Regions from separate parts of the Paenibacillus sp. N22P23 genome, predicted to be linked through region 2. Evidence: riboswitches for the same ligand, from Rfam matches in the RefSeq annotation. Region 2 holds a riboswitch; each other region holds the start of a gene.

Region 1 (5,988 bases), on a different contig from region 2:
GGAACATACATCCTATCAAAGGTGTTTTTACATATAAAACTTCGCTCCTGAATGATCGAGGTCGTGGACATATTCGGCTGCGCGGTCACCGTGAAACAGGCAAACGCTGGTCTACAGATATTCCGACGGAGATGGCGGTACGAATGGTGGAGGAAGGTGCCGCTGGTATTATCAACCCGGGCTTGATTCACAAGCTCTATACGAAAACGGATTTCCGGCTGCTGGTGCTGCAGCGAGACGACTATATTTGCAAGTATTGCGGCCGTTATGGGGATACGATTGACCATGTACTGCCGAAGTCAAAGGGAGGGCTTTCTTCTCCGGCAAATTGCGTCTGCGCATGCGCGGCCTGCAACTTGAAAAAGGCTGATAAATTGGACTTTGTTTTCGATGATTTTTAGCATCTGAACGTTGTGTTTCCATATTTTATGAGGTGTTTTTTGCTGTTTCCCCGTGTTAACATGGGTGGCGTCGAAAGGTCGGCACACACGATAACCATAACAAGGAGGAAATATTCATGAAGATGCAACCATTTCGTATAGGTGTAGCTAGCGTACTCGCAGCCGGTTTGATCGCGGTTGGAGGAGGAGCAGCCCTGCAGAAGGCAGAAGCAGCCACAGTGAACAGTTCCGTCACGTATAAGGTTACGAGCAGCGACACGATGTACAAAATCGCAACGAAATACGGGATCAGCCTAAGCAAACTAATTGCAGCTAATCCAACCATCGCTAACCCGAATATCATCTGGCCGGGCATGACGGTTAAGGTTCCCGTAAGCAGCACGACAGGGACTTCGAACAACGGATCGTCGAACACGAATACAGGGACAAGCACAACAGACAAGAGCACATTTGCCGCTCAAGTCGTTACGCTGGTTAACAAAGAACGTGCCAACGCAGGTCTTGGTACACTGAAATCCGATACGCTCTTGACGAAAGTCGCTTTGGATAAGGCTAAGGATATGTATACGAACAATTACTTTGATCATAATTCGCCAACTTACGGTTCGCCGTTTGATATGATGCGTGCTTATGGCGTTTCTTACTCTTATGCAGGTGAGAATATCGCGAAGGGTCAACGTACGCCGGCAGAAGTGATGCAGGCATGGATGAACAGCCCGGGCCATAAAGCGAACATTTTGAGCAAAAACTTCAACAAAATCGGCGTTGCTTATTACAACGGCGAGTGGGTACAAGAATTCACGTCCTAATATTTTATAATTAAGATAAGAGCGGCCGAGCATCGGCTGCTCTTTTTTTGCATTCTAGTTGACGATTCTGTAACCGTCGGTTATTCTGTGACCGATGGTTACCAAATTACTTGAGTCTAAACATGAGGTGTGCTGTCCTATGACCACAAGAAGAAAACAATTAACGGAAGAGATGAAAGCAGCGATTCGTGCCGCAGCAGCAGCTTTATTCGCAGAGAAGGGTTACTCATCTGTGACGATGCGCGAAATTGCCAAAGCAGCAGGCTGCTCGCATACCGCCATTTATTTATATTTCAAAAATAAAGAAGAGCTGCTTCAGCAGATTGCGATTCCTTCGCTGCTCACGCTGGAACAGAAGCTGTTAGACTTAATAGTCGGTAAACCGGATTCGGCAGCCTTGGATAAACTGCTCGACGTATGCAGCGAATATGTTCGATTCAGCCTGACGAGCGGCAGTTTGCAAACGGTCTTGTTTATGTCCGCCTCGGTACGAGTAGATGATCCTCAGCCAGAGCTCGAAGTCAACGTTATCCGCAACAGACTGTTCGCTCACATTATGCAGGTGCTCTTTATTGCCGTCTCTGAAGGGTCAGTGGAACCGAGACAAGAGGCTGCATTGAACAATGGCCGGATCTTGTTTTATTACCTGCAAGGCTTCATCAGCACTTACAGTGGACATGCGGAACCAACGGATGAGCTGCTTGAGCGGACGATGCCTATATTCAAGCAAGGCATTCTAACGATGATTCGCGGTTTGAAACAACATTAAAACTTTCTCACGTGCAGGGTTTGTAAGAATAAGAGGCGAAATCCTAATGTAGACTTCATCACCCGGAGGGTTTGAAACATGAGGCGTAAAGCCGTTTATTGTAACAAGTCGCTTGCTGTGAACGTGAAGAGGAAGCTCGGAAAGATGAATCATGGTGTTGACGATGTAGATTCCAGGTCTGATATGCACAATTACCAACGTTTGATCAAATATTTGCCGGAACCGATTTTTGTGCATGACGGCAACGATATTTTGTTTGCCAACCAAGCTGGCCTTAAGCTATTGAACATTTCAGAAAGCGACTTGATTACAGGCCAAAGAAGCTTTCGTTACATACATCCGGATTATTGGGAGCGATCCGCAGCACGAATTCAAGCGATTATGCAGACGGATGAGCCCAATGAATTTCTAGACTGCAAGCTGATTGCAGAAGGCGGCGAGATCATCGACGTCGAGGTGTCCAGCACGCGAATTCGCAATTACTTGAATAGGGGCACCGTCGTGCAAAGCGTGTTTCGCGATATTCGTGAGCGAAAGAAGGAAGAGGAAGCGCTGATTCAGTCGGAGAAGCTGTCTGTCGCCGGCCAAATGGCAGCAGGCATCGCACACGAAATTCGAAATCCGCTTACGTCGCTGATCGGCTTCTCTAAATTTCTGAAGACGAAGATTGACCAGTATCATGAATACTTTGATATTATGCTTGTCGAACTGGACCGGATTAATTCGATCGTGCAGGAGTTTATGGCGCTTGCCAAACCGCAGGCGAATCAGTTCCGTAAACATGACTTGGTCAAAATCATTCAAAGCGTATTGACGCTTCTAGAAACGCAGGCGATTCTGCGCGATGTACAGATCGTCTCGCGTACGGATACGACTGCAGCGGAGCTGCTCTGTGATGAGAACCAGCTGAAGCAGGTGTTCGTCAATGTGCTCAAGAATGCGATCGAGGCTATGCCAAGCGGGGGCATGATTACGATCGACTTGAAGGCGCAGCAGCAAAGCGAGCTGATTGTCGAAATCATTGATCAGGGGATCGGTATTCCGCAGGATCAGCTGCCTAAACTGGGCGGGCCATTCTTCACCACGAAAGACAGCGGAACGGGTCTTGGACTTATGATTTGTTATCGAATTATCGAAGGCCACCATGGACGAATGGACATTACGAGCATCCCTGAGAAAGGGACTACCGTAAGCATCTTTCTTCCGCGAAATGGATAATTATTGGTCATTTTGAGGGCTGTTCCTGTATTTACCGGTAGGATTCGCCTTGCCGGATATGGTATTCTATTACGCGAGCCGAAACTTAACGTACGGGGGATCTTTTAGGGAGTGGCATCACTGCCCTCCGGCCTGACATTCCGCCTAAGTGGAATGCAGTGCTGAACGCGCATTTGGCGCTGGGGTGAATCGCTTAGTTCACGAAGCGTAGGGTTGAACTCCTCAATCCGAATCCGACAACTAACCTCGCAGGCCGCATGCGATAAGGAAGATTATGACACGCTATTAAGCTGTGTGTCCTTCATCGCGATGACGGAATAAATCCGCACACTTGTGGATGATATCCGTAAATCAAAAGGAGGCAATACAACTTGATGAAACAGGTATGGAAGAAGAGCGCGATAATTGCAGCGCTTAGCTTTGCTGTTCTTACACACACGGCAAGCGCAGCATCGACCTACAGCGCGAAAGATGGCGACACGTTCTGGGAGCTTTCCAAGCAATTCGGCATTTCACTTCAGCAGATGCTGAAAGCTAATCCCATGATCGATCCACAAAACATCTATGAAGGGCTTAGCATCGTTATCCCAGCTTCGAAAGCTGTAAAGAAGACAACGACTGCCAAGGCGGCACCTAAGGCGGCACCTAAGGCGGAAGCGAAAGCCGCAACTAAGGCAAAAGCTGCTCCTAAGGCAGAAGCAAAAGCAGCCCCGAAAGCGAAAGCTAAGGCCGCGCCGAAAGCTGTAAAAGCAGCGTCTAAAGCTGCAGTAGGCAAAGCGATGAAAATGACCTCTGTGGACAGAGAAGAAGAAATCATCACAATCGGCAGCAGCAATTATAACTATTCGGAAGTTGTTCAAGCAAAAGCAAGTGCTTATACAGCAGCCGCTTCTGAGAACGGCTCATGGGGTGCTGTAGACTACTTCGGTAATCCGCTTAAGCTTGGAACAATTGCAGTTGACCCGAACGTTATCCCGCTTGGCAGCAAGGTCTATGTTACAGGCTATGACCATGGCGGACTTCCGGCTGGCGGCATGATGGCTATTGCAGCAGATGCAGGCAGTGCCATCAAAGGCGATCGTATCGATATTTTCGTACCGCAATCACAAGAGCAAGCCAGCATGTTTGGCTTCCAATACGTGAAAGTATTCGTTCTAGAATAATAGTTACAAATGCAAACGGCAGCCCGGCGGGCTGCCGTTTTGTTTTTACTTTGTCCGTGTACCGCGAGCCTCAGGTTTATTCAGGAGCTCAGGCAGCGTTACAATCTGATAGCCTTTGCTGCGCAGCAGTCGAATCAGCCGTGGCAGGGCAGCGATTGTCCCTGATAAATCCTGACCTTCGCCTCCGCCGGCATGCTGCAAGATAATCGAACCGGGCTGCAGTGTTCGTTTGATATTGATGAGAATGCTATTGCTGTCTAGACTTTTCCAATCGACGGAATCCACATCCCAATTGACGACAATATAGCCTCGCTGCCTCAGCCAATCGACTTGCTGAGGGGTGATTTCACCGTAAGGCGGTCGTATGAATTTGGGGCTGTATCCGGCAAGAGGGCGCAGTATCCAATCGGTTTGCCAAATTTGCTGCTCGAAGGCATAACGGGAAATACGTGAGAATACCGCATGATCATACGAATGATTGCCGATGATATGGCCTTCTTTACGCATGCGCCTTACAAGGGCTGGGTGTTTGGCTGCTCGGTTGCCGACAACAAAGAAGGTGGCTCTTACTTTATAACGAGCGAGAATCTCCAACACCTGAGGCGTGTAGCGCGGATCTGGCACGTCATCGAAGGTTAGCGCCACTCTTCGTACACCGCGTGGTCCCCAAACAACGAAAGAACCGGGAAACTGCTTCTGCAGCGTTACCCATGACATCGCACTGCGTTTCTTCTTCCTGCGTTTCTGCTCACTGTTGAAGGCCACGGAGTCCGCGTGCTTGGCAGTGGTATTAATCCCGTGCCCTTCTGGGTTGACTGCAGGCTGTAGATGACGACTTGAGTCACTGGCATGCGGCAGGCCGTCAGCTGAGGAGGTGGCATCGTCAGCATGCATTTGCGACGAGGAGCCTAATAATGCGGTCCAGGCAAGCAGCAGCACTAACACCCGTTTTGTTACAGGCATCCCGAACATGTTCTTCGTCCCTCCGCTCCTTGCGAAAATGTACTTGAATAGCCGTTCATAAACCGGTCGCTCTCATTTTGCCCTGCCATCCTTTGATCATGCATGAAAGATCCCTCTTTACACCGTTAGTCTCAAACACGTAACATGTAAGGGAATAAGTTGAAAAGGGGATAGAACATGCCAGCCATTGATATGCCGCTACATGAATTGAAAACGTATTCAGGAATCAATCCAAAACCTGCAGACTTCGATGCATACTGGGAGCGCGCGTTAGCGGAAATGCGCCAGACAGATGCTGCCGTAGAACTTATTCCTAGCGCTTTCCAAACGCCACAGGCGGAATGCTTCGATTTATACTTTACCGGCGTCAAAGGTGCGCGTGTTCATGCGCAATATGCGCGTCCTCGGAACGCGACTGCGCCACACCCAGCAGTTGTTCAATTTCACGGTTATACCGGCCATGCCGGCGATTGGACGGAGCGACTTGCTTATGTATCGCTTGGTTATTCCGTGTTCGCCATGGATTGCCGCGGTCAAGGCGGCAAATCCGAAGACTCAGGGAGTGTGAAAGGCAATACCCATCAAGGTCACATCATCCGTGGTCTTGACGATGAACCGGATCAACTGCTGTTCCGCCACATCTTCCTCGACACGGCTCAGCTTGC
Region 2 (5,988 bases):
GGCGCCTTCAGCATCCAGCTGATGATTGCCGTTTCCGCTTAGACCTTTGCCAAGCACGTTGCCGTGTTCGTCGGTGAGCAAGGCGTGCGTTTTGGTGCCGCCGCCGTCTATGCCTAAATAATAAGTCATTAATGTCACTCCTACTCTATCTCGCTTCAATCTCTTGTATTCTCTTCTTGCCATAAGTAAAGTTAAAGCGGTTAAACTTTTACCGAAAAAAATATAGGAGCGAATTGGAGCAGTAAACTGCTTCTTCGAAAGTTAAAGTGCTTTAACTTTCATCTCCTTACCTTATTGTAGAGGAGACCGATTTATTTTTCAACCTTAATTTCGATGTCCTTCATGTACAAGCTTTCGCAAAAAGCATATAATGAATCCAAAATTACCCTCGGGGAGTGTCTGAACGTGAGTGTCAGCTACAAGAACTGTCAAAGCTGCGGCATGCCCATTGCCAAAGGCGATAAGAACGGTACGGAGGCCAGTGGAGCGAAGAGCCTAAAGTATTGCATCCATTGTTATGTAGACGGCCAATTCACTTTACCTGATCTAACGGCGAACGGCATGAAGGAGCATGTGAAGGGGAAGCTCGCGAGCATGGGCTTTCCGAAGTTTACGACGGGGTTCTTTACGCGCGGCATCCATAAGCTGGAGCGCTGGAAGAGCTAAGCGAGTGCAGGAGCGGCTTTGGCGGAGGAGAGACAGACCTCGGGTCTTGTCTCTTTTTTGTTGTTTTTAGGGCTGTTTTTGCAACTGATTCGTATGAAGTGGTATGGTGTAAAGAAGCACTAGTAGGAGGAAGAACATGGCGAACGAATCTAAGAAAAATAAACATATTGCAAATATATCGCTGGGTATCATGGCTGCAGGTTTCGCAGCAACGTTACCTTTCAGCGGCAAGGGGCTTAGCTTGCTGCATGTCGGCTTCGAGGCCGGCGTCATCGGGGGGCTTGCGGACTGGTTTGCCGTTACGGCGCTATTTCGCCACCCGCTGAGAATTCCGATTCCGCACACGGCGCTGCTGCCGCGCAATCGCAAGAAGATGTCGGATGGCATCGTGAGGGTGCTGGAGGATCGGCTGCTTGCCAAAGAGAGCATGATCGAGAAGCTGCGGCAGATCGAGCTCGCGAAGCAGCTGCTGCCGGCTCTACGCCAGGCGGCTCATTCAGCGATACACAGCGAGCGCTTGCCTCATCTGCTCGAGGGAGCGCTGCGTACGATAGAGCTGGAGAAGCTTGTTCCAATTCTCTCGGGGGAAATTCGCACCGCGGTGGAGCGAATTGATCTGGAAGCGGCGCTTCGCGGCTTCTTGCGAAATGCCGTGGAGAATGGCGTAGACGAGCGTCTGCTCGATTTGCTGCTGGAGCGTGCGGAAGAATGGGCAAGCACGGAGGGGATGCGCCGCGAGCTGGGCAATGCGGCGATGCAGCTCGTGAAAGGGCTGAATCTGGGCGGTCTGATGCAGTTTGCGGTCAATGCGTTCATCGGCTATCTGGATGAGGATAAACTGGGCACGATGCTGCAATCTTTTATCCTAACGAAGATTCATGAGCTCAAAGTTCAAGGCACAGATCGGCGTGCTGTTATTATGAAGCATCTGCATCAAGGGCTGGAGATGTTGATTTCGCGTTTGTCCGAAACCGGACAGCTGAATGCGCTGCGCGATGAGCTGCTCGCTTCATTCGATCTGGATGGCGAGATGACGCGATTGTTCGAATCGCTGCGCGAGAAGGGAATAACGTTCCTCCATTCGGAGGATTTCGCTGCCAAGGTTTGGCCGATGCTGGAGAGCCTGCTTGATCGCTTGGAGGAGAACCACGGATTAGTCGAAGATGCCGAGCAGTGGCTGAAAGGGCAGGTTGCCGGACTCATTGAACGCAATCATACGAAGATCGGTTCATTCGTGAAGGAGAACCTCGATCGACTCGACAATGATCAGCTGGTGGAGTTAATAGAAGATAAAGTGGGTCAGGACCTGCAATGGATTCGGGTCAATGGTGCCGTTTGCGGTTTCTTGATCGGTCTATTATTGCGGTTAATTGAAATGGGCTTCGGTTATAACTAAATAAGAAGAAGCAGTCCGTTCTATTTCGCCTTATTTGTGAGAAACGGCAAATTAGTGAGGTAGAGTGAGGCTGCTTGCGATCGAATCGATTGTAAGCGTTATATTCGCGATAGTTGGCTGGAAATGAGAACGAAACCGTTTGCGGCCTTCCTTTACAAAAGACATGCGCAGGCGTAACATACGATTCATGCTTAATCTTCTGCAATAGCGCTGAATTTCTGAATAGAAATCGGGGGAACCACTCATCTGGGGTGAATCTTGAAGAACAGACCGTTTCGGTCAACGCTTTAAGTAGGGCGACTCTCACGCCCGAATCCGTCAGCTAACCTCGAAAGCGTACTAGAGAGGCAACGATTGTTCGTTCGTGCATATAGACACTTTAATTATAACTTGTGCCTAGAAGCCGCGAGAGGCGTTCCTCTGTGTTAAAGAGGCAATCCCTGCAGGCTTCTTTTTTGTGCTGTTTAGGAATGGACACAAAAAAGAATAAGTTTGCGAAGAATATGTAAGTTTATAGGTGTAGAAAGGAAGGCGAAGTTGTCATGGCTGGTTACCGCCGCAAAACCCCGGAAGAATTGCTCTTATCCATCTCCAAAATTCATCGCGGCCGTCTTAAAATTTATGTTGGTGCCGTGAGCGGCTCAGGCAAAACCTATCATATGCTGCGTGAAGGCCAAGCGCTGAAGCAGCAGGGCATTGAGGTTGTCGTCTGCGCCGTGTCGACGATGCGCCGGCCGGAAACGGTGGAGCAGCTTGCTGATTTGGAGCGGATCCCGAGCATTCATTGGTACAAGGGGGACGTGGAGAAGAAGGATCTTAACTTGGATGTCATTCTGGAACGGAATCCGGAGGTGCTGCTTGTTGACGGGCTGGCCCACGAGAACCGTCCGGATGCGAAATTCCCGACTCGTCTGGAGGACATTCAATTTCTTCTGAGTCACGGTATCAGTATCATCACAACCGTGAATGTATACGAACTCGAAGGGGTAACCGAGCTTGCACAGAAGCTGACAGGCATTACAGCGGAATGTACGGTGTCCGCGGATCTGCTGGAATTGGCGGATGAGGTAAGGCTTATCGATGCATCGCCGGAAACGATTCTGACACGCCTAAATGAAGGGCGTTTAAACAATATTAAAGATCCCGGGCTGCTCAAGCGCGGGAACCTCGGCAAGCTCAGAGAAATTGCGCTTCGACTGATGGCCGAAGGCGTGAACGAGTCGCTTGAGAAATACCGCGAGGAGCAGGGCTTCATCGGGCCGTCGGGCGCTACGGAACGGATTTTGGTTGCGGCGCAGTATCACTGGAATGGTTCGATCTATATTCGGCGCGGTCAGCAAATCGCCAAGCGGCTAAGCGGCGACCTGGAGGTTGTGGTCTTCGTCGATTCCAGCCAGGAGCCTACGAAGGAAAGAGATGATTTCAAACGTTCCATTCTGAAGCTGACTGAGAAGGTGGATGCCGGCTTCAGAGAAATTTCAGTGAATAACAGAAGGCAGATTCCGCGTGCGCTCATCAAATACGCGATGCTGATCAATGCGACCCGCATCGTCATGGGTCATTCCAAGCAGACGCGTGCACAGGAGATCGCACAAGGCTCAATCGCGGGCAGCGTGCTGAAACAGATGCGGAACATCGACGTTTTCTTCATGGCGGACAGAGCCGAGCATGAGGGAGAGCGAGTGCTGCCAACGAAACGGGCGACGCCGAAGATGACAGCGGAGCCATACCGGAGGCTAAGTGCGCAAGAGGTAGAGAAGAAGATCGAGCGGATTCGCCGCGGGAAATTCAAGGTCTATGTCGGCGCAGCACCCGGGGCAGGCAAGTCCTATATGATGCTTCGCGAGGGCAATGATTTGCTTCGCAAAGAAATCGACGTTGTAGTCGGTCTAATGGAGACTCATGATCGTGCGGAAACGCAGGATCAGGCCGGACGACTGGAGGTAGTGCCTCGTCTGTCCATTGACAGTGATGGCAAGGTTCACTCCGAGATGGATGTGGATGCGATTATTAAGCGCAATCCGGAGGTTGTGCTGATCGATGAACTGGCCCATATCAATGCACCGGGCAGCCGCAACAAGCGCCGGTATGAGGATGTACAGGAGATTTTGGATGCCGGCATATCCGTTATTGCTACCATGAATGTACACCATCTGGAAAGCTTGAAGGATGCTGTGGAGCAGATTACGGGGATCGCAGTGAATGAGACGGTACCGGACATGATGCTGCGGCTTGCCGAAGAGGTGGAGCTGATTGATGTGGCGCCGGACACGCTGCAGCAGCGAATGCGGGAAGGTCATATTTATAAAATGGACGACGTCGAAGACGCGCTCTGCGGCTTCTTCAAGACAGGTAACCTGATTGCGCTGCGCGAGCTTGCTTTGCGGGAAATCGCTGACGATGTCGATGAGCGTCTGGAATCGTGGGAACGCAACGGTTCGCTTCGCGGTCCATGGCGGCGCCATGAATCGATCTTCGTGGCGGTAACGGTGAACAAGAAAGCGGAGAGACTCATTCGCCGCGGCTTCCGAATAGCGCATAGGCTCAAAGCGGATTGGCATGTCCATTACGTGCAAACGGATGCGGTGCCGGGTGAAGAGGAGCGAATAGAAGAGCTGCAGGAGCTGACAGCGCGTCTTGGCGGCACGTTCGAGGTCGAGCGCAACGTCTCGCGTAACGATGTACCTGCTGCTCTGCTGGCGAAGGCAAACGTACTGAAAAGCACGCAGATGGTGCTCGGTCAATCCGGTCAAGGCTTCTGGAGCAAGCTGCGGCATAAATGCGTGGTCGACACCATTTTGCGTGAAGGACGGCACATGGATGTGCTTGTTGTAGCGGATTTTAATCCAAATATCGAAATTGGAGAAGAATAGATACTGGGGTTTAGGTACACATTTATTCACAAGCATGGATATCCATTAAACTTGGTAATATGTGAGATTACCTGACAATTTAAAAATTTAAATTGAAACAACCCTCTTTTCTTGGTAGAATCTTTAGTGTATTAAAGATAACTTGTAGGGGGAAGCAGAATGAAAAAATGGTATATTATAGCTATTCTTACACTAGTGACGGCAGTAATGCTCTCTGGTTGTGGTGCAAAGAGCAACAACAATAACTCAGGCAGCGAAGCAGGCAACAGCAGTGATGATACAACGTACATGTTTGCAACAGATGCGGCTTATGCTCCAATGGAATATATGGACAAAGACAAGATCACGGGCTTCGACATCGAATTCCTTGACGCTGTTATGAAAGAAGCCGGCCTGAAACATGAAGTGAAGAACACGGGCTGGGACGGGATGCTTATAGGCGTTGAGAAAGCTACTGAGTTTCAGGCAGGCATCTCGAGTATTTCGATCACCGATGAGCGTAAACAAACGTACGACTACTCCATGCCTTATTTCGAATCCATTAACGTCATCATGGTTAAAGAAGGCAGCGACATTAAGAGCGCGCTTGACTTGAAAGACAAGAAGGTTGCTGTTCAAACCGGTACTACTGCTGATATCCTGATGACGGAAATCATGGGCAACAGCAACACCGATTTGAAGAAGTTCGACAGCAATGCTGTTGCTTTGCTTGAGCTTGATCAAGGCGGCGCAGATGCAGTTGTTGCGGACATTGCGATCGTACGCGATTATATCAAGAATAACGCAGACAAGAAGTACGTAGAAATTTCGGATACGGTTAACTTCACGCCTGAATATTACGGCATTCTGTACCCTAAAGGCAGCGAGCTGAAGGCGAAGCTGGATCCGGCGATTAAGTCCGTCATCGAGAACGGTAAATATGCAGAATTGTACAAGAAATGGTTTGGCGAGGAGCCGAATACGGCGAATCTGTTGAAGTAAGAAAGCGCCTAGGGCATGCGTGATTGCGCATGCCCTTTTGTTCGCTTAGCCGATCATCGATGTAGAGAAGAC
Region 3 (5,988 bases), on a different contig from region 2:
GCCCTGGCAATCCGGTTCGAGGCTTCTTCTAAGTCAGTCGGAATACTGCCGCCACTCGCGGAAACAAATTTCTTAATGGCGTCGACCGCGCCTTTACGGATCTGAACGCCGCCCGCCATGTCGAGTCCGGACATTCTTGTTTCTGCCGTAAACTCGACGATTTCCGCACTTGCATATTCAGTCTCCGCCCAAGATTCGCCGAGTTTACCGGCAAGCTCTACGATGGAACGACCTTCAGGCGTTTCGTCCTTTACAGATGCCTGCAGCGCAGCGAACGTCATTTCCTTGGCGGTGACACCTTTCACAGGAATGAACTCCGCAGCCATCCGATTTCCGTATGTGATCGTCCCTGTCTTATCCAAGATCAGCGTATCGATATCGCCGGCAGCCTCTACAGCTTTACCGGACATGGCAAGTACGTTATATTGCGTTACCCGGTCCATACCGGCAATCCCGATGGCCGATAACAGCGCACCAATGGTCGTCGGAATTAAACAGACAAGTAGGGCGATGAGTGTGGCGATATCTAGATTGACATTGAGATAAGCCGCCATTGGAACCATGGTGATGATGACAATTAGGAAAATGATCGTTAACACGGCAAGCAGCGTCGTTAACGCCAGCTCGTTCGGTGTTTTTTGCCGTTTGGCGCCTTCTACGAGTGATATCATGCGATCCAGGAAAGATTCACCCGGATCTGTCATGACCTTCACAATAATATAGTCTGAAGCAACTCGCGTTCCCCCTGTAACCGAGGAGAAATCGCCGCCGGCTTCCTTGATTACTGGTGCAGATTCACCTGTAATTGCTGACTCATCGATGGATGCCAGACCTTCAATAATTTCACCGTCTGTCGGAATCAGCTCGCCGGCTTCCACGCGGACAATGTCGCCTTTCTTCAACTGCGTGGAAGGCACCTGCTTAAAGGATCCATCCCGCTGAACAAGCTTCGCCATCGTTTCGGATTTTGTTTTCCGAAGGGTATCCGCCTGTGCCTTGCCTCGGCCTTCCGCGAGTGCTTCAGCGAAATTACCGAACAATACGGTGAAGAGCAGAATGAAAAACACGGTCACATTGTAGCCTCGGCCCACAGTATCCGTACCAAACAGATCTGGCTGTATGGATAGCAGCAATGTGATTACCGTGCCTACTTCCACGATAAACATGACCGGGTTCTTGATCATGACCGCAGGGTTCAATTTCTTAACAGCGCCGATCATGGCTTGTAGTGCAATTTCCTTCGTTATCGTTTTTCTGCGTGCAGCAGCCATTATGATCTCTCCTTAAGTTTATTGCGGCATGGCCAGATGTTCAGCAATTGGCCCCAGTGCAAGTCCAGGGAAGAACGTAAGCGCTCCGATCACGAGAATGATCATGATGAGAATCCCCGTGAACAATGGTGTATTCGTGCGCAGCGTCCCCGTCGTTACCGGTACAACTCGTTTAACCGCAAGAGATCCGGCAATCGCAAGCATGGCAATGATTGAAATATAACGGCCAAACAACATCACCAAACCAATCCCTACATTATAGAAGTCGGTATTCGCGGTCAGACCGCCAAATGCGGAACCATTGTTTGCCGCGCCGGATGTAAAGGCATAAAGCACTTCAGATAGCCCATGTGTACCAGCATTCGCTATGGACGCGACGGCTGTCGGTGTAGCCAGAGCAAGTGCTGTTGGAGCAAGAATGATTAAAGGATGGATAAGCAGCGCGATCGCAGCCAGCTTCACTTCCTTGCCTTCAATCTTCTTACCGAGGAATTCCGGCGTACGTCCAACCATCAGACCGCAAATAAATACGGATAAGATGAGATACAATAACCCATTGAGGAGCCCGACACCTTTCCCGCCAAATACGTTATTCAGCATCATTTCGGCTAGCGCAACGAACCCGCCCATCGGTGTTAATGATTCGTGCATATTGTTCACAGAACCCGTCGTTGCTGCCGTTGTCACCGCTGTAAACAAGGCGGACTGCGATTCGCCAAACCTGACTTCCTTGCCCTCCATATTTCCGTGATAGCCTGCGGCATCAAGAGCGGGAACGCCTTTGTATTCCGATACAAATACGACTGTAAGCATAACCAAGAAGATGAGTCCCATAGCCCCAAATATGGCCCAGCCCTGCTTCTTGTTCTTAATCATCAGACCGAAAGCATACACAAGCGCCGTTGGAAGCAGCATCATGCAAATAATTTGCACCATATTGGTAAGCGGCGTTGGATTCTCGAACGGATGCGCCGAGTTTGTACCGAACCATCCCCCACCGTTCGTACCGATATGTTTGATCGATTCAAGCGTTGCAACCAGGCCTCTGGTTATCGTCTGCTGTGCTCCTTCAAGCGTGGTCGCATTTACAGCACCTTGGAATGTTTGCGGAACGCCTTGGAATACTAGAAATAATGCGACTAGGAAGCTAAGCGGCAGAAATACACGCGTAATCCCGCGAACCATATCCACATAGAAGTTACCCAGGTTATCCTGACGGCCGACGAGTCCACGAATGAACGCGATCGCTATTGCGAAGCCGGTTGCTGCCGACGTGAACATCGGAAACGTAATTGCAAGCAATTGAGACAAATAGGAAAGTCCATTCTCCCCTGAGTAAGACTGCCAGTTTGTATTCGTAATAAACGATACAGCTGTATTAAATGCCTGCCCCGCAGGCATATTGCCGATCCCATCCGGATTAAGCGGCAGAAAGCTCTGAAACCGCAGGACAAGATACAGCAGGAGCATCATAACGAAGTTGCTAAGCAGGACGGCTGCTACATACTTTTTCCATCCCATTGCTTCATCCTCGCGCACTCCCATTAACCGATACAGCATGCGTTCGAACGGACCAAACACACGATCCAATCCTGTTTTCTCATGCTGAAACACTTTTACAAGATAAATGCCTACCGGCTTAACCAACAACATAATGATGATCAGCGTAATGGCTACCTGTACGAACCCCATACTCATGTCATGAATCCTCCGCCCTGGCCATTTAGAATTTTTCTGGTTTTACTAATACAAAGCCTAGATACAAAATGAGAATACCTGCAATAATACCGACGATTATCATAGCGTTACCTCCCTAGGCTTTCTCACAGAATTTAAGGAATCCCCAGAATATAGCGAATGCAGCAACAAACAATATCACCATTGTAAAATCATTGATCATAACCCCTTACTACCTCCCATAGCTGCATGCCGTGAATTGAGAATATTTTCCCCTGCCGGATGGAAACTATACTTGTCTTTCAGTGTGCTTAAAGTTTAGTATGCTGCTTATCAGTTCCCCCTCTTCGGTATAAGGAAATCTTAATACGGGTTGCCGTAAAAAGGGGGTAAAGAAACCTCCTGTCAGGTGTAAAAAAAGTATAAAAATCGGTCGTTATCGACGTTTAGAACGAGACGTAAGCCTGCGAGTGGTCGAATAAATACGTGCGATTCCATACTGCGCAGCTTTGGCCTTTGTTTCCTTTAGCTGTATGATCCAGCTGCTCAGCCAAGCTCGTTAATGCGGATTCCATTACATGTGTGCGTTCCGTTCCCCATGCTTCTTGCTTCTGATGGATATAATCCAGACCTTCCTCAATTGTCAGTCCTTTTATTCGCTGGTAAATGGCCGTCCACTGCACAATGTCGCCCTTCAGGTTACAGCCGTGCATCTGGAATTCAATGAGGCTGCAGCCTCCGTCATTCGTAGTGATGGCGAGTAAACCGCAAATGCAGTCTTCACTATGTCCAGGCAGCCGTTCATCTGTGAGCTCACCATCAAATTGAAACAGCTCAATCGCATTAATCTTGCAATCTTTCACAATACTCACTCTCCTGATCGTTGGTTGATAGTAGACGGTAGACAGCACAAAGAGGCCCGGGAAGCAGAGAAACTCTACTCCCGGGCCTCATCACAGCGTAAAGAAACAAGCTGCGCAAGCTCGATTGAATGGGTTCTCTCTCATACGCTTACGAGGTTAGCTGTCGGATTCGGGCTTGAGAGTACCCTACCTTAACAATTAACACCTGTTATGGATTCACCCCAAGAAACCGTTCTGATCGAAGTCGGCTTCCAATTGGTTCCCCCGTTCCTCTTGCGAGGACTCAGCGTGTAAAGCAAGATTTGAAGTTGTTGAATCAAATCTTATTCCTGCGAGAAGAGAATGTAAAATCTGATTTAAGTGCTAATTACGCCAATTCTATCGAATTGAGCGCATAATTGCGCTTTCATCCTGAGCACTCATTCTTTTCAATTGGGTTTTCATAGGTTTGCTTCCAAACCTTTCTGTGAATAGCAAAGGAGCTAAGCACATTCATCATGTCGCTTAGCTCCTTGTTTATTCCTATTATTTTGTTTTTGTAAACCTTACTTCGTAAAGCTAACTGCCTCCAACATACGTGTAATCAGAGCCGCGCTCTCTGCACGGGTCGTCATCGAGCTCGCGTTAAATTTGCCCGAAGCTCCTTTGATCAGCTTGGCTTGCTCCAATTTCGTTACGGCATCCAGCGCCCAGCTGTGAATACTGCTCACGTCGCTGAAGCCGGACCCCGCAGTCGCTTCGTTAAAGTGATATCCTGCCAGCCCCATCGCTCTGAACAGGATTACCGCCATCTCTTCCCGTGTAATCGTTGCTGACGGGTTGAAATTGCCTGCGGCGTCACCTTTCACGATGCCATAGCCCACTAACGATTGAACGGCAGCTGCGTACCAAGCATTCGTACTGACATCGTGGAACAACGAAGTCGATGCTGCTCCTTGTGTTTTCATGCCAAGCGCTTTCGCCATCATGAGCGCAAACTCCGAGCGGGTCACCTGTTCGTTCGGTTTAAATTCGTCTGCATTGAAGCCTGCAATAATCATCTTGCCTGCTGCCGCTTCGATATCAGCACGCGCCCAGTGCGTTGCAATATCCTTAAACGTATGCTCGCTGTTTAGAACGAGGTAGGTGCTGTTGGAAAGACTGTAGATATGGATCACTTTCCCATCTGTGGTAAACGGTACAGGCTCGTACGACGTTTTACCGTCAGCTCCTTTAACTTCTCTGACAACAGCAAGTTTGCTGCTATCGGCTGCAGTATCAAGCACTATCGTTCTCGCTACATACTGCGTAAATGTAGACAGTACTTGCTGCTTACCGCCTGCCTCAGTAGCCGTTATCGTGAATTCAAGGGCAGCGAGAACCTCATGACCCTGTTCATCAGCCGTCCGCTCTGCTTCTTTATTCACGGCTATCGTCAATTCAATAGCTGCATCTTTACGGTCATTGAGCAGCTTACTGAGTTCATCAATCGGCAGCGCGTACTCGCCGAGCGAAGTCTTCACTGTCAAAGCTGTACTTGACGAATCCGCCAGTAATTGACGAACAACATCAGCGTTTAGAGAAACTTGGATTTCATCCACTTTCTCAGTAGTCGTTGCATCGACGATTACTGATCCGTCTGCTGATGGCTTCAACGGTTTCTCGACCTTCAGATCTGCGATCTTATTGCCAGCTTCATCCGTTGTTACAACAGGTTTGCCGGATGAATTGTCCGTGTCACCCGGATAACTCGGTGGCGTTGGCGTGCTTGGATTACCGGAAGTAGCAGACAGCTCACGGGTATCGCGCACCCTGATCCGCACACCTTCCGAATACTTACCTGCAACACCAACCGCTTCGTACGTATCGCCCGCCACCATCTGCGGAACGGGAACGTCGTTCTGCAGCGCGATGTAGCCGTCTGTAAATACGAGCACAGGACCTGTTCCATCATTGATCACATACGAGTTGTCGTCGTATTTGGAAACAACTGTCCCTTTTACCTTTACGAGCTGGCCCTGGGCGGCCTCCTGCGCTGCGTCGTGTGTAGAAATCAATTCAGGTTCGATTGGGTTCACATGACCGATCTTGATGACGTCACCGGCAAATGTATCAAAAATAAGTTCACGGTTCTGCTCGAACGTTTGCAGCTTGCCATAAACGCGAACACGATCGCCTGCTTCCAGACTGTCAGCCGG

What was found. A riboswitch is a leader RNA that binds a small molecule or an ion and turns the genes downstream of it on or off. The one in region 2 is predicted to bind cyclic di-AMP.
Region 1: another riboswitch for cyclic di-AMP. It lies ahead of AC506A_RS12030 (3D domain-containing protein); the one in region 2 lies ahead of AC506A_RS22755 (histidine kinase).
Region 3: another riboswitch for cyclic di-AMP. It lies ahead of AC506A_RS30205 (hypothetical protein); the one in region 2 lies ahead of AC506A_RS22755 (histidine kinase).

Annotation. Positions count from the first base shown of each region.
Region 1 covers NZ_JBXENT010000002.1:267,786-273,773, reverse strand. The annotation lists gene AC506A_RS12050 (HNH endonuclease) at 1-401, shown strand, start outside; gene AC506A_RS12045 (CAP domain-containing protein) at 518-1,210, shown strand; gene AC506A_RS12040 (TetR/AcrR family transcriptional regulator) at 1,350-1,979, shown strand; gene AC506A_RS12035 (ATP-binding protein) at 2,058-3,197, shown strand; cyclic di-AMP (ydaO/yuaA leader) riboswitch at 3,264-3,468, shown strand; gene AC506A_RS12030 (3D domain-containing protein) at 3,572-4,360, shown strand; gene AC506A_RS12025 (polysaccharide deacetylase family protein) at 4,406-5,332, opposite strand; gene AC506A_RS12020 (alpha/beta fold hydrolase) at 5,501-5,988, shown strand, end outside.
Region 2 covers NZ_JBXENT010000006.1:196,536-202,523, forward strand. The annotation lists gene AC506A_RS22740 (N-acetylglucosamine kinase) at 1-129, opposite strand, end outside; gene AC506A_RS22745 (zinc ribbon domain-containing protein) at 406-666, shown strand; gene AC506A_RS22750 (DUF445 domain-containing protein) at 803-2,062, shown strand; cyclic di-AMP (ydaO/yuaA leader) riboswitch at 2,261-2,414, shown strand; gene AC506A_RS22755 (histidine kinase) at 2,605-4,935, shown strand; gene AC506A_RS22760 (basic amino acid ABC transporter substrate-binding protein) at 5,095-5,916, shown strand.
Region 3 covers NZ_JBXENT010000017.1:31,197-37,184, forward strand. The annotation lists gene kdpB (potassium-transporting ATPase subunit KdpB) at 1-1,271, opposite strand, end outside; gene kdpA (potassium-transporting ATPase subunit KdpA) at 1,290-2,963, opposite strand; gene AC506A_RS30200 (potassium-transporting ATPase subunit F) at 2,995-3,072, opposite strand; gene AC506A_RS30205 (hypothetical protein) at 3,395-3,811, opposite strand; cyclic di-AMP (ydaO/yuaA leader) riboswitch at 3,942-4,110, opposite strand; gene AC506A_RS30210 (DUF4350 domain-containing protein) at 4,357-5,988, opposite strand, start outside.